Regions from separate parts of the Williamsia sp. z71 genome, predicted to be linked through region 1. Evidence: riboswitches for the same ligand, from Rfam matches in the RefSeq annotation. Region 1 holds a riboswitch; each other region holds the start of a gene.
What was found. A riboswitch is a leader RNA that binds a small molecule or an ion and turns the genes downstream of it on or off. The one in region 1 is predicted to bind S-adenosylmethionine.
Positions count from the first base shown of each region.

Region 2: another riboswitch for S-adenosylmethionine. It lies ahead of solA (N-methyl-L-tryptophan oxidase); the one in region 1 lies ahead of AC51GR_RS23285 (LLM class flavin-dependent oxidoreductase).
Region 3: another riboswitch for S-adenosylmethionine. It lies ahead of AC51GR_RS18425 (bifunctional o-acetylhomoserine/o-acetylserine sulfhydrylase); the one in region 1 lies ahead of AC51GR_RS23285 (LLM class flavin-dependent oxidoreductase).
Region 4: another riboswitch for S-adenosylmethionine. It lies ahead of AC51GR_RS01495 (hypothetical protein); the one in region 1 lies ahead of AC51GR_RS23285 (LLM class flavin-dependent oxidoreductase).

Region 1 is NZ_JCANWX010000011.1:95,470-100,494, reverse strand. It holds gene AC51GR_RS23300 (ABC transporter substrate-binding protein) at 1-54, opposite strand, end outside; gene AC51GR_RS23295 (hypothetical protein) at 51-200, opposite strand; gene AC51GR_RS23290 (LLM class flavin-dependent oxidoreductase) at 197-1,306, opposite strand; gene AC51GR_RS23285 (LLM class flavin-dependent oxidoreductase) at 1,392-2,459, opposite strand; SAM riboswitch class I at 2,490-2,584, opposite strand; gene AC51GR_RS23280 (MarR family winged helix-turn-helix transcriptional regulator) at 2,828-3,292, opposite strand; gene AC51GR_RS23275 (VOC family protein) at 3,430-3,942, shown strand; gene AC51GR_RS23270 (pirin family protein) at 3,987-4,760, shown strand; gene sigJ (RNA polymerase sigma factor SigJ) at 4,788-5,025, shown strand, end outside.
Region 2 is NZ_JCANWX010000010.1:160,624-165,648, forward strand. It holds gene AC51GR_RS22675 (LLM class flavin-dependent oxidoreductase) at 1-630, opposite strand, end outside; gene AC51GR_RS22680 (glutathione S-transferase C-terminal domain-containing protein) at 640-1,542, opposite strand; gene solA (N-methyl-L-tryptophan oxidase) at 1,545-2,675, opposite strand; SAM riboswitch class IV at 2,918-3,035, opposite strand; SAM riboswitch class IV at 3,228-3,340, shown strand; gene AC51GR_RS22690 (aminotransferase class V-fold PLP-dependent enzyme) at 3,426-4,625, shown strand; gene AC51GR_RS22695 (PP2C family protein-serine/threonine phosphatase) at 4,622-5,025, opposite strand, start outside.
Region 3 is NZ_JCANWX010000007.1:239,891-244,915, forward strand. It holds gene AC51GR_RS18415 (MFS transporter) at 1-310, opposite strand, end outside; gene AC51GR_RS18420 (PE-PPE domain-containing protein) at 474-2,006, opposite strand; SAM riboswitch class IV at 2,254-2,363, shown strand; gene AC51GR_RS18425 (bifunctional o-acetylhomoserine/o-acetylserine sulfhydrylase) at 2,420-3,736, shown strand; gene metX (homoserine O-acetyltransferase MetX) at 3,738-4,880, shown strand; gene AC51GR_RS18435 (Hsp70 family protein) at 4,956-5,025, opposite strand, start outside.
Region 4 is NZ_JCANWX010000001.1:347,894-352,918, reverse strand. It holds gene alc (allantoicase) at 1-844, shown strand, start outside; gene AC51GR_RS01505 (hypothetical protein) at 894-1,397, opposite strand; gene AC51GR_RS01500 (aminotransferase class V-fold PLP-dependent enzyme) at 1,394-2,026, opposite strand; gene AC51GR_RS01495 (hypothetical protein) at 1,999-2,220, opposite strand; SAM riboswitch class IV at 2,252-2,367, opposite strand; gene AC51GR_RS01490 (DedA family protein) at 2,435-3,076, opposite strand; gene AC51GR_RS01485 (O-succinylhomoserine sulfhydrylase) at 3,124-4,332, opposite strand; gene AC51GR_RS01480 (rhodanese-like domain-containing protein) at 4,370-4,783, opposite strand; gene AC51GR_RS01475 (Rv0361 family membrane protein) at 4,780-5,025, opposite strand, start outside.

The sequences.
Region 1 (5,025 bases):
CATCAGCGCCGCGCCGAATACGGCGAGTAGCGGTCGGGACACACTTGCATTCATCGATTTCCTTCGTCGATCCTGGCGGTGGCACGCTTCTGCGGCGAAGCGGCGGCTGCTTCACCCACTGTCAACTCACTGATGAGGTTAAACCGTTGCGCCCCAATATCTTCAATAAAATCAGGTTGGTTTTGAACCAACTCGATCACGCCACACCCTGGATATCCCTGTCGCGCTTTGCGACTTCCTCACGAACGATCGGAATCACATACCGGCCGAAGTCGATCGCGTCGTCGAGCAGGTCGTAGCCGCGCGCCGAGAGGATCTCGATCCCGAGGTCGTGGTATTCGAGCAGCGCGGCCGCCACCGTCTCCGGAGAACCGACCAGCGCATTGGAGTTTCCGCCGCCCCCGGTCGCTTTGGCCGTTGCCGTCCATCCCGCGGCTCCGAAGCGGTCGATTGAATCAGCTATCTCCAGCAGACGCTGAGAGCCGGCGTTCTGAGGCGATGTCAGAGAGAATCCGCGTGGGAATTGGGCGGCGCCGGCTGCCCGGGCATTGAGCTGACCGAGTATCGATTCGGCCTTCTGCCAGGCCAATTCATCGGTCGGTGCGATGATCGGCCGAAACGCGACCTGTAGCCGCGGGCGCTTTTGTCGACCTGCAGCTTTCGCGGAGGCGGTGATCGACGCGATCTGCTCGGCGGTGTTCTCGAGGGGTTCACCCCACAGCGCGTAGATGTCAGCCTCCGCGCCACCTACCGCATAGGCGGCCGGCGACGACCCGCCGAAGGAGATGTCGGGCCGTGGCTGCGCCACCGGGAAGACATCGGAGACGAAGTCGTTGAACCGGTAGTGGGTGCCGTTGTGGTCGAACGGTTCGCGGCTGGTCCACACCTTCTTGACGATCTGGATGTACTCACGGGTGCGTTCGTACCGCTGGTCTTTCGTCAGGAAGTCACCTTCCCGCTGCTGTTCGGTGTCGTTGCCGCCGGTGATGAAGTGCACCGTCACCCGTCCCCCGGAGATCTGGTCGAGGGTGGCGAAGGTCTTGGCGGCGAAGGTCGGGTACGAGACATTGGGACGGTGCGCCAGCAGGATCTCGATGCGGTCGAGGTTGCTTGCGATGTACGAGGCGGCCGCCGCGGGTTCGGGAGCACCGGCGCCATAGGCGAACAGGATCCGGTCCCACCCGAAATCCTCGTGTGCACGAGCGAGTTTGAGTGTGTACTCGCGGTCGAACGAACCGGCGGTGGTACGAGGGTGGGTCTCGGTGCCGTCATTCGTGGCTGCGATCCCCAGGAACTCTACTGGCATGGTTGTCCTTTTTCGAAGTGTCAGAGGAAACGTGTGGACGTGCGGCGGCCGACATGTGTCGACGGCGGGATCCGGGTCGGGGCAGTCACGACAGCACCTCCAACGCGGTGGGAGTGGCGATCGGGCGACTCGGGATCTCGCGCCGCAGCACCGGGGCGATCTCGGACTGGAAGAGTTCGAGCGAGTCGCGGTGCTGGGCATTGCTCAGGCCGCCGGCGTCAGCATGCAGATGCATCACCTCATGGCCGAACTTCTCGTGGTACCGCAACACCTTGTCGATCACCTGTTGTGGACTTCCGAGTAGTAGCGAGCTGCGTTCCACAGCGTCTTCGAGGGTCGGAAACACCAGCGGCAGACCGAATGACCCGATTCTCGCCAAGGTGGCATCGAAGATCGGGCGGTAGGTGTTGATCGCATCCTGCGAGTTCTTGGTGGCGTAGTACCCGGCCGATCCGGCACCCACAAGAGCATCCGCCGGGTCGTGCCCGTATGCCGCCCACCGCGCTCGGTAGTGGTCGATCAATGCCGCATAGGGTTCGACCGGGTTGGTGACGTTGGCAGAGAACAGCGGATCCCCGTAAAACGCTGCCAGGTCGACTGATTCGCGGCTGGTGGCACTACCGTGCCAGACGCGGATCTTCTTCTGCAGCGGGCGGGGCAACGCCTCGGCGTCGATCAACGACGGACGGTACTTGCCGGTCCAGGTGACCGTGTCGTCCTCCCACAGTCGCCGGAAGAGTTCGTAACCTTCGCGGTTGCGCTCCCATTGGTCGGCCTCGGTGACTCCGAACAGCTTGGCCTGCGCGGCGCCGTTACCCTTGCCGATCATCAGTTGCAGTCGACCGCCGGAAAGATTGTCGAGGGTCGAGTAGTCCTCGAAGGCGCGGACCGGGTCGAGCAGACTGAGCGTTGTCACCGCGGTGAACAGCGCGATCGTCGAGGTCCGTGCGGCGATGTTACTGAGCACAACCGGTGGCGACGAGGAGATGAACGGCCTCTCGTGCCGTTCGCCCACCCCGAAGCCGTCAAACCCCAATTCCTCTGCGAGGACCGCAGTGTCGATCACTTCTCGAAACCGCTGCGCCGGGGACACGGTCTCGCCGGACAACGGGTGGGGCGTGTGGGTGATCAAACTGATCAACAGAAACTTCACCCGGACTCCTGAACTGATGACATGACACAACCTTCATCGGTCCCGGCAGTAGCACCCGCACCCGCCGAGGCGGGGGGTTGCTGCGACGTCAGCGAGCCGGGTCTCTCAGTCGCTCTTGATGATCCTTGTGCACAGTAGGCCGGTGCCCACCCACCGTGGAACGGTTAGATTCAGTCGGGTTCAAACCCCCCGGTCATCGATGACCCCGGGGTGCTGCAATGTCACACGGAACAAACGCGATCTCGCGCCCTGTCATCAGCAACGATCAGTTGCCGACCGTGCGCACTTGGGGTTCGGCAAGCTGCTTGCACCCGCAACGACTTTTCGCCAACCCCCGCAGCCGACCGAGTCGGCGATCGACCGGGCGCCTATGCCGGCGGCTGCTGCAGGTGCTCACGCACGTCCGCGAATGCCCGGCCCACCACGGCAACATCGCGCGTACTCAGCAGATCGAACACATTTCGCCTGACCGCGGCGACATGTCCGGGGCTCGCCGAGGTCAGCTTCTGCATCCCGGCGTCGGTCAGTTCGGCCAACATGCCCCGTTTGTCGTCTTCGCATTCGACGCGGCAGACCCATCCGGCGTCCACCAGACGACCGATTGCCCTGGTGGCGCCGCTTCGTGTGGTGGTGATCGCATCAGCGAGATCCCGCATGCGCAGTCGGCGCTGCGGCGCCTCGGACAAGACGACGAGCAGTTCGAAGTCGGTGAAGGACAAGCCCGCATCCCGGGCGAGCTGCTGATCGAGCGTCCGCAACAGCAACCGGGTCGCATCCAGGTACGCGCGCCAGGTCCGCTGCTCGTCCTCACTGAGCCACTGTGTTGGTTCCACGGTTCAGAGCATAGCCAAAGTAGTTGACAACGCAATCAGTTGCGATACGCTACCAAAGTAGTTGACAACGCAACCATTTACCTCTGGCCACTCGAAGCGCACACTGGATGAAGACCCCCCGCACGGAAGGACCGGCCATGAGCACCGCCGACACCGAGAACAAGCGCTCGCAGGAATACGCGGGCAGACGTGAGGCGATCCGCGCCAGACACCTGGTACCCGCCGACTCCCGGCCGGCGTCCTCGGCCCGCGGTCTGCACCACACCGCACTGGTCAGCGGCGACGTCGAACGCACCGTCCGGTTCTACCAAGACCTGCTCGAGTTCCCGCTGACCGAACTCATCGAGAACCGCGACTATCCCGGCTCCTCGCACTTCTTTTTCGACATCGGCAACTCAAACCTCCTGGCGTTCTTCGACTTTCCCGGCCTCGACGTCGGGCCGTACCAGGAAGTCCTCGGCGGACTGCACCACGTCGCGATCAGTGTCGAACCGCAGCGCTGGAAACACTTGCGCGACAAGCTGATCGACGCAGGCGTTGAACTCATCGAACACAGCGAGGTGTCGCTGTACTTCCGCGATCCCGATGGCGCCCGCCTCGAACTCATCGCCGATCCGCTCGGCGAGATGTACGGCTCGCACGTTCTCTAGGCACGACCTGTAGGCGATACCGCTCCACCCGAAAGGCCCCACCGATGACCACCGCAACACCTCCCACCCGATTCGACCTCCGCCGCGCCGACAGCCGCTTCAAGACCGATGCGGGCTGGCTCGACTCCAAACATTCCTTCTCCTTCGGCCACCACTACGACCCGGCCAACACCCACCACGGCGTCCTGATGGTCAACAACGACGACATCGTGTTGCCCCGGCAGGGTTTCGATACCCATCCCCATCAGGACATGGAGATCGTCACCTGGGTTCTGCAGGGTTCCCTGGTCCATCAGGATTCGATGGGACACAACGGCGTCATCTACCCCGGCCTGGCACAACGGATGAGCGCCGGCACCGGGATCATGCATTCGGAGAAGAACGACGTCTGGCGCCAGGACAGCGCGGACGAGACCCACGATCCGGTGCACTTCGTCCAGATGTGGGTTGTCCCCGACGAATCCGGGATCACACCGGGATACGAGCAACTCGAGATCGACCATGAATTGTTGTCCGGTGGATTCGTTCCGGTGGCCTCGGGCATGCCCCGGTACGCCGACCACTCCGCGATCCGCATCAAAAATCGTTATGCCACCATGCATGTGGCGCGCATGACCCCCGGGCAGCGTCCACTGACCCTGCCGGACGCTCCCCTGTTGCACGTCTTCGTCCCGCGCGGTGAGGTCGAGATGGAGAGCGTCGGGGAGCTCGGCACCGGCGACGCGGTCCGCGTCCACGGTGATGGCGGACAGCAGCTGACCGCCACCTCCGATGCCGAGGTCATCGTGTGGGAGATGCATGCCGCGATAGCGGCCTGAGGGAGCGGGCACGTGGACTCCGATCCGATGGGTACCTTCGCGGAGCGTTTCGAAGAGCAACGCAGCCGGATGTTGTCGGTGGCGTACCGGATCACCGGCAGCATCAGCGATGCCGAAGATGCCGTCCAGGAATCCTGGTTGCGCCTCGATGCGGCCGATAGCGACTCGATCGATGATCTCGGAGCCTGGCTGACGACCGTGGTCGGACGAATCTGTCTGGACCGTCTCAAATCCGCCGCTGTCGTCCGCGAAAAGCATGTGGGCC
Region 2 (5,025 bases), on a different contig from region 1:
GGGAAGCCCTTGTGGACTGACATATGTGTCGTCGAGGAGGGCAAGAACGGTGGAGATCTGCTCGTCATAGCTCGGGGCGTACGCGCCGGGTTGCTGGAGCAGGTCGAGTAGGTGAGTGATGGACTTACTCGCAAACGCGCCGGCGATGTTGTAGATCTTGGGCAGGAGCAGACCATTGGGGGTGTATGTGTCCTCGGTGTGGGCCGCTCCGCCGCGGGCGGACAAATAGTTTTTTGCTGCGACTTCGGTCACCGATTCCGATCCCGTGGTCGTCTCCGGGGCGGGGCGAGAAATGGATCGTCCGATACCGAGGTCGAGGCGACCCGGGTACAGCGTGTTGATCAGGCCGAACTCCTCAACCGTCGCGAGCGGCGTCCGATGACCGAATTGCACTCCGGCCGAACCCAACCGGATGGTCGAGGTGGAACCTGCGATCAGTGCGATCTCGACGGCGGGTGATGAACCGAGGACCCCCGGATTCGTATGGTGTTCGGCGAACCAATAGCGGGTATATCCGAACTGTTCGGCGCGCTGGACCAGGTCGATGGTGTTGCGCATTGCGGTGGTGGTGTCCGACCCGCTGGGACGGGGCAGAAGGTCGAGTACCGACAGGGGGATGGGCGGTGCCATTTCGAACTCCTAGTGAGCTGCTGCGGACGACGTGATCGGCGACTGCCATTCATCGGCTACGGCGTCCGATGCGCCGAAGGATGCGAAATCGGTGGTGGCGCGAAATGCATCCAATGAGTACAGATCTCGGGCATAGCGCCACAGATTCGGGAAGTCGATGAGACGCCTGGTACCGGTCCTGGCCACCGCAGCATCGTGCCGAACCAGCGTCACCCAGAGCCGGACGTCGGCCAGGGTGACGTTGTCGCCGAGGAGGTATCGATCTTCGGCGAGACGGCTGTCGAGTTCTGAATATGCCTGATACACCGTGGCCGCGGCTTCCTCGGCAACCGAACCGGTTCCGGTGGCCACGTGTGCGGCGCTGTTGACCGTGGCTCGCAACCAGACTTCCAACTCGTCGATCTGCGGGCGCAGATCCTCTGGGTAGAGGTCGAACTCACTGGTGATCTGACGGCGATACTGCGACGCGAGATCGGCGTCGAGTGTGTCGAACGTGTTGCTCACCACCTGCTTCGTCTCGCGGTCCCACAGGGTGGGGACCGACACGTGGCCGTCGAAGCCGGGTTCGGTGGCCTCATAGGCATCGCGCAACAGGGTGAAGCCGTTCACCGGGTCGGGGCCGTGGGTCTCGCGGAATGCCCACCCGCGGGCATCGCGCGCACCGTCGACGTAGCTGACACTGATCACATCGGTGAGGCCGGCCAGCTCGATGACCAGCGTGACCCGCTGAGCCCACGGGCAGAACCAACCGGAATAGACGTGATAGCGATCAGCGACGGCCGGGTAGGGCGTGGATCCGTCGCCGCTGATACGTCCGGCGAATCGATACACCGGTCGGGTGTCGTCCGGTTCGCGAGTGATCGTGTACTCACCGTAGGTCTCGGTATCGGCTGGACTGGCGAATCTCGACATGGCTAGACAACCTTTTCTGCGGAGTGGGAGCGGAAGGAGAACAGCTCGGGGGCATCTTTGTCGGCGGTGAGGTCGGCGAGGAGGCGGCCGATGGCGGGCACGAACTTGAAGCCGTGTCCGGAGAATCCGGCGGCGACCGCAACCGGACCGCGGCGGTCGATGACGAAGTCGGAGTCGGGTGTGGTGGCGTACGTGCAGCTGATCGGGGTCAGTGCGTCGGCATCGACGCCGGGCACCCAATGGCGGACGTATTCCTGCAAGGCCTTGAGTTGCCGTGGTTCCGCCGTGAAATCGCGGTGGTCGGGGTCAACGACCGGTCCGGTTCCATGGAACCCGACCTTGACGCCTTCGGCACCCGAGGACAGGCCGTACACACCACCGAATTCGGGTGCGTTCGGTCCGTCCGGGTCGTGCAGGATCCCGAAGCTGGGCCACTCGGCGTCCTGGTCACGCGGTACAAAGTGTGCAGGTTGCTCTTGGGTGACGGTGATCTGTGGCAGCGGCACGATGCCCGACAACAGCTTCGTCGCCCAGGCGCCGGCCGCCACCACCACACGTCGGGCCACGTACTCCTGGTCATCGGTGCGTACGGTGACCGAGTTGTCGTCTGTGACGTCGATCGAGATCACCTGCGATTCGTGTCGAACCTCTGCGCCGAGGGCTGCTGCGCTGCGTTGTAGCGCGCTGACAGCGTTGTCCGCATGTAGTCGGCCGCTGTTGGGGTAATACAACGCGCGGCCGTCGAATCTGATTCCGGGCCAGCGCTGCGAGGCCTCGTCGGGCTCGAGCCACTGATGGACGAGTCCGAGGTGGGCGAGGGTATCGGAGATGGCGGTCAGACGGTGCGTCCATCCTTGGTCGACGCCACCGGTGATGGTGAGCAGCTCTGACCCGGACTCCTGTTCGAGTTCCGCCCACAGCGTTTCGGCCTCGCGGGCCAGCTCTACGTAGGGGCGCTCGGCGTAGGAGGTGCGAAAGATCCGTGACGCTCCGTGGGACGCGCCGTTGCGGTGTCCGGGTGAAAAGCGTTCCAGCAAAACGGTCTCGGTGCCTCGCCGGGCGAGTTGCCAGGCGGCGGCCGAACCCATCGCCCCGCCACCGACGACGACGGTGTCGACCCTTGTCACGCTCATGTGGATCGACCTGCTCCCTCGTGTTCGTGTCGCTGTTCGAGAGCAGGTACCGCGATGAGCCGGGTGTGGTGGTCAGGGGGACTGTCGACGATCTGCTCCTTGTTGGATCGAAGCCTGTCGGACCACACGGACATCAGGTGCTCTCCTGGTAAGTGGGTGCGGTGCTGACCACGCAGCGAGCAGCACGGCGGATGTGAATGATCATCGAACTCCTGGAGATATCCTCGGGCTCAGATGCCTGAACCCCGCGCTTGCCCCATGCCGGTGAAGGCTGGGACCGTGTCTTTGATCCAGGGCACCCCGCCGCGGTGGAGGGTTGCCGACCAGCAAGCTGGAACTTGGCGCTGATACTCGTTGACACAGGGCAGCTGTTGTCCACCAAGTGAATCCGGGCATCGTGGGGGCATGCCCGGGTCGGAGGATTTCAACTGTTGGACAGAACCATACGCACGCTCCTGCCCAAATCCGAAGGATGCGCGGAGTTCCGATCGCCGAGAAGTTAAAGCAAAATGGGTATGGACGACGCCGAAGAAGTCTGTTAGCGTCGTCGTCGGTCACGAGTACCAGCGCACAGCCCCGGCTTGCTGGTCAGCAACCCTCCATCGCGGCGGGGTGCTCCGGGTGAAGACCTGGCCTGTTCGAACCCGAACAGGCAAGCGCGGAACTCCCACGTCCGAGTTCGAACTGCCGCATCGGCAGGGTTCGAACTGGCGGCGCGTGTGGAATCCCTGACACCGGAGGGTGTGAGCAATGAGCACTGCAACACTGGGACGATCCTTGGAAGCCCTTGCAGCGATTGAGGGTTCGGATACCCGAGCGCCACTGAGTGATGGCTCGACCACGCGATACGTCAACTTCGACTACGCGGCGAGTGCGCCGGCTCTGTGCAGCGTCGTCGAGCGGATCACGCAACTCCTGCCGACGTATTCGAGCGTCCACCGCGGGGCCGGTTACGCGTCGCAGGTCACCACCCAGGCATACGAGAGCGCCCGCGCGCAGGTCGCGGAGTTCGTCGGCGCCGGGCAGCAGCACAGCCTGATCTTCACCCGGAACACCACCGATTCCCTGAACCTCCTGGCCGGCTGCGTGCCGGGTAAGGTCGTCGTCCTCGACCTGGAACATCATTCAAATCTGTTGCCGTGGAGGGATGTTCACGTGGTGCGGACCGCGAATACGCTCACTGCGACGATCAGCCGGGTGGAGACCGCCCTCAAGGACACCGGCGCGGTGCTGCTGGCGGTCACCGGCGCGTCCAACGTCACCGGTGAGATCCTGCCGATCGATGAATTGGCTGATCTCGCGCACCGCAATGGTGCCCGAATTGCCGTCGACGGAGCGCAGCTGGTTCCGCATCGCAGGATCGACATCACCGCCGCCGGCATCGACTACCTGGCGTTCTCCGGTCACAAGACCTATGCACCATTCGGCTCGGGAGTGCTTGTCGGACTCCGGGATTGGCTTGACGTCGCCGAACCATACCTGGCCGGTGGTGGTGCCGTTCTGAACGTCACCGAGCAGGACGTGACGTGGGCGCGGTCGCCCGCCCGTCATGAGGGCGGCTCACCCAACGTCCTGGGTGCGGCCGCGCTCGCGGCGGCCTGCGTAGAGATCGCGTCCCTCGGTGATGCCGTGGTTTCCCATGAAACCGCGCTCACGGAACAGTTGCGCAACGGCCTGGCAGAGATCCCGGGCGTGCACCCCCTGAAGATCTTCACCGACAGCACCGACGCCGTTGGCGTTGTCAGCTTTGTCGTCGACGGGCATCGGGCCGCTGAGGTGGCAGCCCATCTGTCGGCAGAACACGGCGTCGGTGTGCGCGATGGACGATTCTGCGCCCACCCGCTCTTCGATCGCCTGGGCCACGGTTCGGGGGCGGTGCGCGCCAGCCTCGGCCTCGGTTCGACCTCCGAGGACGTCGACCTACTGCTCACCGCCCTCCGAACCCTCTAGACCCCGGGGTCGGGGACACTGAGCGCCAAGAGCGCGGTGTCGTCTTCGAGGCCGGCACCGAAAGTGTCGAGCAATGCCCCCAAGTCCTCGATGATCTGGCCTGCCGACGTCGGTGTGTGTGCCGACGCGAACTCGAGCAGCGCACCGTCGTCGTCATACCGCTCGGGACCCGGTCCGGTCCGCGCCTCGGTGAGCCCGTCGGTGTAGAGGACGAGGGTGTCGCCGGCATCGAGATGGATCCGTGTCGAGACGAACCGGGGATCGCGCAGGATGCCGACCAATTGCCCGCCCTCGGTGCTCACGTACTGCGCCTGACCGGCGGCGCTGAGCAGCAGTGCGGGTGGGTGCCCACCACTGGCGAGGTGGACGTCGAAACCGTTGTCGTGGCGGGTGAGCACCC
Region 3 (5,025 bases), on a different contig from region 1:
CGGTGGCGACATTGCCGACGGTGAACGCGACCATCAGCGCGATCAGCAGGGTGCGTCGCGGCATTCGCGCGGTCAGTGCAGCGATCGTCGGGGCACCCACCACGACGCCGAGCGCGTAGGCGGAGATCACATGTGCGGCTGTCGGTTCGGTGGTGCCCAGCGAGTCGGCGATGTGGGGCAGCAGCCCCATCGCGACGAATTCGGTGGTCCCGATACCGAATGCGCCGAGTGACAGGGCCAGGATGGCGCTGCGTCTACCGCTCCGCACCGCCCCCGAGGATTCGGGGGCGACGGTGCTGACAGCAGACATGGGTGAACCTCTCGAAGTCGATCGGGGCGACGGCGACACTGCCGGGGCAATTCATTGCCGGGGCAACTACGGTGTCAACCCCGTCGGGGTCACGGCTCATTCCGGGATCGGACGTGAACTGACCCACAGATCGACGTGTCCGCGCGGTGGCGGGAGACCCGGATTACGGGGTGACGGCGAGGTCGGCCGGCACGTCGATGGACGTTGTCTCGGTCGCGGCAGGCGTTTCGACTGCAGCCGGAGCCGGAGTCTCCGGTTCCTGATCGTCCGCCGAACCGGTACGGCCGGGATCGGCGGGCAGGTCGGAATCGGCAGTGTCGGGGAGCTGATTCCACCCCGGCGTAGTGGTGAACCCGTCGACCACCGGCGCCGCCGGCCCCTCCGGCGCCCGATGTCGACCGGGCTCGGCAACGACTGCGGCCGACTCGGGCGGGTGATCGGCCGATGGCGAGTGACCAACGGGCGCCACGGCGAGGACCTTCTGAGAATCGTCGACGACGGCGGGGTGAGCGGCCGGGTCCGCCGGCTCGGTCCTGGCCTGAACCACCGCACCGAACACCGCAGTGGCCACGGTGCGCACCGTCGGCGCCGCGATGAACCCCAGATCCGGGTCACGCCGGTCGAGGACCGCATCGATCACCGCCACCCAGTCCCGGACGAAGTTCACCGGATACTCGACGACGCTGACCGCGCTCCCGAAGATCGCGGACCAGGCCGCCGGGTCCCCCGACAGCGCGTCCCGGATCGCGTACAGGTCGGTGAGATACGCACCGTGCCCGAGCTGCGGCAGAGCCGGCAGCAAGCCCATGATCGCGCGCGAGATCGGCTGGATGACAGCTGGTTCGAGACGCGGGAAATCGAGGATCACCGGGCGCAGCAGGTTGGGTAGTCCGACCTGCGCCAGCACGGTGGTCAGTGACGGATCGGCACCGACGAGGATCACCGTGGCCCCGTCGGAGCCCTCGACGACGGTCACCCCATCGGCGCCGGCGGACGCCCCCGGGCCCGCCGACATGATGTCGCCATAGCTGAAGTGCTTGACCCAGAAACCCAGCAACGCGTCCAGCGCCCCGATCGGATCTCGCCGAGGGTCGGGCACGTCGCAGACCGCATCACCGTCGATACAGACCGAGTAGACCGTCACATCGCCGAAATCGCCGTCGCGCGAACCGTCGAGCATCGCGCCCGGATACGCATTGATGAGATTGACCTCGGCCCCGGCGCCGGCGCTCGTTCCGCGTCGCCGCGGGTCGGCATAGAGCTCGCCCGACACCCCGTCGGCACTGACACCATCCGCCTTACCCGCCGCGATGTCGGCCAGTACGTCGCCGGCCACTCGAGCGCCCTGCGAATAGCCGGTGATGACGGCAGGCTTGCCCGGGCAACTGGCCTGATAGGTCGCCACATCATCGGTGAGCACGGCTTGTCCGACCTCGATGTTGGCGTCGTAGCTCTGGGCACCGAGCGGCCAGAATGTCGCCGGATAGTCGACCCGTTTGACGACATAACCCTGGGCGATGTACCGGGTCTCCACTCCCCGTGTGTGCAGGAACTCCGGATCGCCGGTTCCGGCCACCACGAACACGGCGCCGTTGCCACACTCCGCCGGGGCTTCGGTGGCGAGCGCCGGGGCACTACCGAGGAAGGTCAGTACCGGCAGCGCGGCTGCCGCGGCCCCCGACGCAAGCGCCGTCACCCGGCGACCGGAACGGGTCGGGACTGCCCGACGACGTCTTGAACCATCATTCACAGCAGCCCCAGGTGTCTCGAATCGCACACGGCCTCGGGTGATTTGAGGCAACTTCACTGAAGTTACGACAACCTTTGCCGAAGGCCAATCGCATGAACGTAGTACAGCACGGCGCAGCCGACGGCGAGCCGCAGAATCGCCGTGCGCTGAACGCTTTTTTGCGCAGGATCCGCGTGTTATATCCTTTTGGCCAGGTCCTGAGTGTCAGCAATGAGCCCCGGCTAGCTGACCGGCAACCCTCCAACCGCGGTGGGGTGCTCCGGGTGACGACCAGGTTGCGGTTCGCCGCGGCAAGCGCGGGGTCCGGAAGGTCGGACCCTCTAATTGGATGTCCACCGACCATGAAAGAGAAGTCCTACATGTCTGACACCGACGTCAATCCGGCTGACAACTGGAGTTTTGAAACCAAGCAGGTCCATGTCGGCCAGAGCCCGGACTCGGCGACTTCTGCCCGTGCGCTGCCGATTTACCAGACAACGTCGTATACGTTCCGCGATACCGAGCACGCCGCGAACCTGTTCGGACTCGCCGAGCCGGGCAACATCTACACCCGCATCATGAACCCCACGCAGGACGCGGTCGAACAGCGCATCGCCGCCCTCGAAGGTGGCGTGGCGGCTCTTCTCGTCGCCTCGGGTCAGGCAGCCGAGACCTACGCGATCCTGAACATCGTCGAAAACGGCGGTCATGTCGTGTCGAGTCCCCGTCTCTACGGCGGCACGTACAACCTGTTCCACTACACACTTCCCAAGCTCGGGATCCAGGTCAGCTTCGTCGACGACCCGGAAGACCTCGACAGCTGGCGCGCGGCCATCCAGCCCAACACCCGCGCCCTGTTCGGTGAAACCATCTCGAACCCGAACAACGAGATCCTCGACCTCCCGGGCATCTCCGCCGTCGCCCACGAGGCGGGTCTGCCACTGATCGTCGACAACACCGTCGCCACTCCGTACCTGATCAACCCGCTCGAACACGGCGCCGACATCGTGGTGCATTCGGCCACGAAATACCTTGGCGGACACGGCACCGCGATCGGCGGCGTGATCGTAGACGGTGGCACCTTCGACTGGCGCGGCCAGCGTGACGGCGTCGACCTGTTCCCCGGCTTCACCACCCCGGACCCGAGCTACCACGGCGCGATCTTCGCGGACCTCGGCGCTCCGGCCTACGCACTCAAGGCGCGCGTGCAGTGGCTGCGCGACACCGGTGCTGCGATCTCCCCGTTCAACGCCTTCCTCATCGCCCAGGGCCTGGAGACCCTGAGCCTGCGGATCGAGCGCCACGTGTCGAACGCCCAGGCCGTGGCCAAGTACCTCGAGGAGCACCCCCAGGTGGAGTCGGTGGCCTACGCCGGCCTCGAATCCTCCCGTTGGTACAAGCGGGGCCAGGAATTGGCTCCGCGCGGCCAGGGCGCGATCATCGGCTTCGAGATCGTCGGCGGCGTCGACGCAGGCAAGAAGTTCGTCGACGCACTGGTGCTGCACAGCCATGTCGCCAACATCGGTGACGTGCGCTCGCTGGTCATCCATCCGGCATCGACCACCCACTCGCAGCTGATCGCCGAGGAGCAGCTGGCCGCCGGCGTCACCCCCGGACTGGTCCGGTTGGCCGTCGGCATCGAGAACGTCGTCGACATCATCGCCGACCTCGACGCAGGCTTCGCTGCGGCCAAGTGAGGTGAGTATCGACCCGCACACGCCACCACGAACTCATCCGGACTGGGAATCCCTGCCCGATGGGCAGCTGACCAGTGTGCCGGTCGGCCCGATTTCGTTGGACAACGGTGGACAGATCGAGAATGTGACCCTGGCGTTTCAGCGCTGGGGCACACTCTCGCCCACCCGCGACAACGTTGTTCTGGCACTACATGCCCTGACCGGCGACTCTCATGCAACAGGTCCCGCCGGTCCCGATCAGCCCACCCCCGGATGGTGGGACGGGCTGATCGGCCCGGGCGGCGCCGTGGACACCGACGAGTGGTGTGTCGTCTCGGCGAACGTCCTCGGTGGATGCGGCGGCTCCACCGGCCCGGCCTCACTGGATTCCGAAGGGCAGGTGTGGGGTTCACGGTTCCCGCACATCACCGTGCTCGATCAGGTCCGTGCCGAGGTCGCCCTGCTCGATGCGTTGCAGATCGATTCCGTCGCAGCCGTCCTCGGCGGTTCGATGGGTGGCGCACGCGCCTTGGAGTGGGTCATCGGCTATCCAGAGCGAGTGCGCAGCGGCTTGATCCTGGCCGTCGGCGCTCGCGCCTCGGCCGACCAGATCGGCACGCAGACAACACAGATCGCGGCGATCAAGGCCGACGCGAACTGGCAGAACGGCGACTATCACGGCACCGGCCGGACCCCCACGTCCGGCCTCGGCATCGCCCGCCGCATCGCCCACATGTACTACCGCAGCGAACCCGAACTCGACCAGCGGTTCGCCAACTTCCCTCAGGGACAAGAAGATCCGTTGCACGGTGGCCGCTACGCGGTGCAGAGTTACCTCGAGCACCAGGCCGACAAACTGGTCCGCCGGTTTGATCCGGGTAGCTATGTGGTGCTGTCCGAGGTGCTCAACAACCACGACGTCGGGCGGGGCCGCGGTGGCGTGGAAGCCGCCCTGCGGAGCTGCCATGTACCCGTTGTGATCGGTGGCATCGATTCCGACCGGCTCTACCCGCTGCGCCAGCAGATCGAGTTGGCCGAGCTCATGCCCGGCTGTGTCGATGGATTGCATGTGGTGCATTCCGCCAACGGCCACGACGGATTCCTCACCGAATACGACGCGGTCTCAGACCTTCTCAAGAAGACTCTCGTCCTCGCCCGCGGCTGATACCCGGCCCTGACCGACCGCTCATACAGCGGTCGGTCGGGTGCGGGCGACGCCGAATCGGGTCTAAAAGAACTGTCAGGTCGCGGGCTGCGAGGTCGGCACCGTATCCGCCGCCGGATCACCGGACTGCGGTGACTCCGGCGGG
Region 4 (5,025 bases), on a different contig from region 1:
TGACGGCTGGGAAACCCGGCGCCGGCGCGAAGCGGGTGTGGACCAGGCCATCGTGCGACTCGGTGTCCCCGGCATCATCTACGGCGTCGTGGTCGACACATCCTGGTTCGTCGGCAACTACCCCCCCTGCATTTCAGTGGAAGCTGCTGCGGTCGAAGGCATTCCGACCATTTCGGAGCTGCTCGAGAACACCAAGTGGCAGACGATCGTCGATCGCGTCGAGGTCAACGGCGATACACAGAATCCGTTCCGGGTGGACTCCAAGGAGCGGTTCACCCATGTGCGGCTCACAATCCATCCGGACGGTGGCGTGGCCCGATTCCGGGTGCACGGCCGTGGCGTCCCCGACCCGAAGTTCTTGTCCTACGGACACTTCGACCTCGCCGCCCTCGAGAACGGCGGCATGATCACCGCCTGCTCCAACATGTTCTACGGTTCCCCGAACAACCTCCTGATGCCCGGCCGGGCCCGCACGATGGGAGAAGGCTGGGAGACCTCACGGCGGCGCGACGACGGAAACGACTGGGTCCAGGTCAAATTGGCCGGTGAGTCGACGATCGGCCTGGCCGAACTCGACACCAGCTACTTCTTGGGAAATGCACCGGGCTCGGCGATGATTCGTGGCCGCGACGGCGAAAACGGTGAGTGGTTCGAGGTTCTGGGCCGATCCGCCCTGCAACCCGACACCCGACACCGGTTCCTGATCGAGGCAGACCGGCCGATGACCGAGGCCCGCCTCGACATCTTCCCGGACGGCGGCATGGCACGACTGCGGTTGTACGGCTCGCTGACCGAAGACGCTCGCGCACGGATCATCGATCGCTGGGAAAACGGCGAGAGCTGATCGGCGGATCGGTCCGCATCACGCCTGCGATCAGGCGTGGTGTGGGGCGTCAGGCCGCGGTGGCCCGTTCGAGCAGTCCGGGCAGCACGCGGTCGGCGATGAGCTGGGCCGAACCGGGCCGATCACCCGTCCGCCCCAGGTCGAGAGGCCGCAGGATGACCGCATCGGCGACCTCGGCGGTATAGATGTCGACGATCAGCGTCAGCAATCCGTTGGCGGTGCCGACATAGCGGACGGTGTCGCCGAACCTCGACTCCCCCAGCCGCAGAAGCTCTGCCCGCGCGGTGGCCGCGTCCTCGGCGATCACCACGTCGATCTCCAACGCCACCACCAGGTCCGCGGGATCCTCGCCCAGTTCCTGCCAGCCGGCACGCAGTGCGGCTCGCTCCTTGATGCCGCCCCGCAATTCCGGCTGGCGGATCCGGCGGACCGCCGAACCCCGGGCCTCGGACGGGCCAGGCCTGCTCCAGGCGAGCTGGTGGTTGTCGCCCTCGATGGCGACCAGCAGTTCGGGGCGGGTGCGTACGGTGGTGACGCGATCTGCTTCGGTCATGATTTCTCCTGCTCAAGAGTGCTGTCCACGAGTGAGTTCAGTTGCCGGGCAAGCTCATCGACGCCGGTGTGGGCGTCCCATCGGATGACGGCGGGCTCAGGGTGTCCGGCCACGGCCAGTGAGGCGATTCCCACGCGGTCACCGGCATCGGGCCACAGCTGCAGTCGGCGGATCCCGGGATGCCGGGCGGCTTCGGCGTCAAGCCACTCGGACAGTGCCTGCTCGTGGAGACCGGCGCTCTCGTAACCGAGGTCGGCCAGCGCCCGGGCCGGGGACCGGTCAGTGCCGACGTTGCCGTCGACGGTGTGGATATCGGCGTCGGCACAGTCGGCGAGCCAGTCGCCGCGGCCCACAACCACCGCCGGACCGGCGACGGACCGGCCGGACAACACGAGGTAGTCGATCCCGTGGCTGGTCAGGTTCACCGCCCGCCGGGACACGAGCTCACTGCCATCGACCAGCAGTCGCGCGCCGCGTCGGTGTGCGATCGCCGCCAGCGCGGGCAGCGGCACCACTTCGCCGGTGGCCTCGGCGACGGCCGGAACGATCAGGAGTGCGGCGCTACGGCGTTCGAGCTCGCTGTCCACCGCGGCCAGGGTGGTCACCAGATCGACCTGCGCCGGCACCACCCGGTGGTCACCATCGGGGTGGGGTTCGTGAGGGCGGCGGTCAGATCAAGTGTGACGACGCCACCGGGCGCGACACCGGCGACCAGCGCAACGGCCTCGGCGAGTTCGGAGGCGAACAGGACCCGATCGGTCGGGCGGGCCTTCACAAACCGGGCGATCTCGTCCTTCAAATCGTTCGTGGAGGAGTTCGTCACCCACAGTCCCTTCAGATCCGGACTCGGCCGGAGTCCGCGCTTGCCGCCGTCCGAACAGACAGCGGCCAGGTTGTCACCCGGAGCACCCCGCCGCGAATGGAGGGTTGCCGGCCAGCAAGCCGGGGCTTGTCGCTGACACTCGTCACCGATGACCACATTGCAGCGCCGTTGATTTCCCTGTCAAATATCGAACCTCTTTAACCCGGCGTGAATGTTATTCCGCGCTGGCCGCGGCCTTTTGTGACCTGCGCCGATGCTGCCACCAGCGAGCGGCGAAATAGAGAAGCATGAGCGCCCCGGCACCGAAAGCCAGGTAGAACATCACCGTCGCCCCGACGGTTTCACCGACCGCGTAGCCGATGATGCACACCACGGTCACCCAGACGACACCACCGGCGACGTTTGCCAGCACATACTGACGCGTCGGCATCTTGCTCATCCCCGCCACAAACGGGGTCACGGTGCGCACGTAGCCGATCCAGCGGGCTCCGATCACCGTGGCCACCCCACCATGGCGGATGAGTTCCTCGGCCTTCTGCCAGCGTTCTCGTCCGACCCATCCGCCGAAGCGGGTTTCGGTGATGCGGCCACCGGATCTGCGGCCGATGGAATAGCCGGTCCAATCGCCGAGCACCGCGGCAACGCACGCACCGACGATCAGCCAGACGATGTTGGTCTCGCCGAGGGCGGCCGCGACCCCACCGGCGAGCAGGACCGTCTCACCGGGCAGGACCAGACCGAGCAGGGCCGCCGCTTCTCCGTAGATGACGACGAACACCACGAGATACACCGCCCACGGCGGCGTCGACTGGATGATCGAGATGACCCAGTCGGCCAGCGAGTGAAAAATGCCCACCCTCCGATCCCCGGTGACGGCCGCAGGCGGCGTCGCCCAATTCTGCGTTACAGAGCCTGGTCGAGATCCTTCAGCAGATCGTCCACACCCTCAAGACCGACCGACAGCCGAACCAGCGAATCGGACAACCCGATCGCAGCCCGACCCTCGGGTCCCATCGCGCGGTGGGTGGTGGTCGCCGGATGCGTGATCAACGACTTCGAGTCCCCGAGGTTGTTCGAGATGTCCACGATCTGCAGACCGTCGAGCAATTCGAACGCCCGCGCCTTCCCGGATACCGAACCGGTGTCGGCCAGTTCGAAGGTCACCACGGTGCCACCGCCCGACATCTGCTTCTTCGCCAGATCATGCTGCGGATGTGATTGCAGGAACGGATATCGCACCCGCGCAACCCGCGAATCGGCTTCGAGGAACTCGGCGATGCGCAGCGCCGCGGCGGTCGAGTGATCCACCCGCAGCCGCATCGTCTCGAGTCCCTTGAGCAACGTCCAGGCGTTGAACGGGCTCAGCGCCGGACCGGTGTGCCGCATCAGGGTCTGCACCGGACCGTCGATGTATTCCTTGGACCCGAGTACGGCACCACCCATCACACGGCCCTGACCGTCGATGTGTTTGGTACCCGAATACACGATGACGTCGGCGCCGAGTTCCAGGCCACTCTGCAGGAGCGGGGTCGCAAAAACGTTGTCCAGCACGACCTGTGCACCGGCGGCGTGGGCGAGCTCGCAGACCCGCTCGACGTCGACCAGGGTCTGCATCGGGTTGGACGGGGTCTCGAAGAACACCGCGTCGGTCGGCTCGGAGAGCGCCTGTTCCCACTGCTCGAGGTCTTCGCCGTCGACAAAGACGGTTTCGACGCCCCAGCGGGGCAGGATCTCGTTGCAGACGACAAAGCACGAACCGAACAGGCTGCGTGCGGCGACCAGCCGGTCACCGGCCTTGAGCAGCGCACCGAGTGCCACGAAAACCGCGGCCATGCCGCTGGCGGTGGCGAAACATGCCTCGGCGCCCTCGAGCTGACGGAGTCGCTCCTGGAACATCGCCACTGTCGGGTTGCCGTAACGGGAGTAGACGAAGCGCTCGTCCTCGCCGGTGAAAGCCCGCTCGGCCGCGGCCGCGGACGAGTAGACATAGCCCGAGGTCAGGTACATGGCCTCGGAGGTCTCCTCGAAGCCGGACCGCATGAGGCCTCCGCGCACAGCGAGGGTCTCGGGCGAAAGTCCCTCGGGCAGATTGGCGTTCAACTCGTCCTCCATCGTGCGCAATGCATTGTCTGGTAGCCGGCGGCCGGAATCACGACTGCCGCCACGGGAGGCCGGTTGCCTTCCACCCGACCGCACCGCGATGTCCGTCCTGATCGGTCGCACCCTCGAAACCGTCGAGAATGTTGTACGCCTTGGCCACGCCGTCGGCGGTCGCGGCCTCGGCTGCACCGATCGAACGCTGTCCGGACCGGCAGAGGAACACGACCTGCTGATCGTCCGCAATACCGGCCTGGCGCAGCTGCGTCACGAAATCGGCGTTGCGGGCACCGTCGGGAAAGCTGACCCATTCGATGAAGATCGCCCTCTTGGAGACATCGGTCAGGTCCGGCACGCCCACGTAGCTCCACTCGGCCTGGGTCCGACAGTCCACGAGCACCGAGGTCGGATCCTCGCGCAGGAGGTTCCAGGCTTCTTGCGGGGTCAGATCACCTGCGTAGCTCATGAGCACACCTTCCAGTTACCGGCCTCTTTGACCAGAACAATAGGTGTGATCGTGGTTTCGCTCTTCTCTTCCCGGAACCAGTGCACATTCGCCGTTGCCCGGTCGCCGTTGACGACGGTCTCCGAGATGTTCTCGACCTCGATCTTGCCGTCGGCGTCCCGGGCTTCTTGGTATTCGGCCCTGAACTCGTCCTGGGTCGGGAAGTCCGCCGAGTCGAGTTCTGCGGTGCAGAAAACGGCACG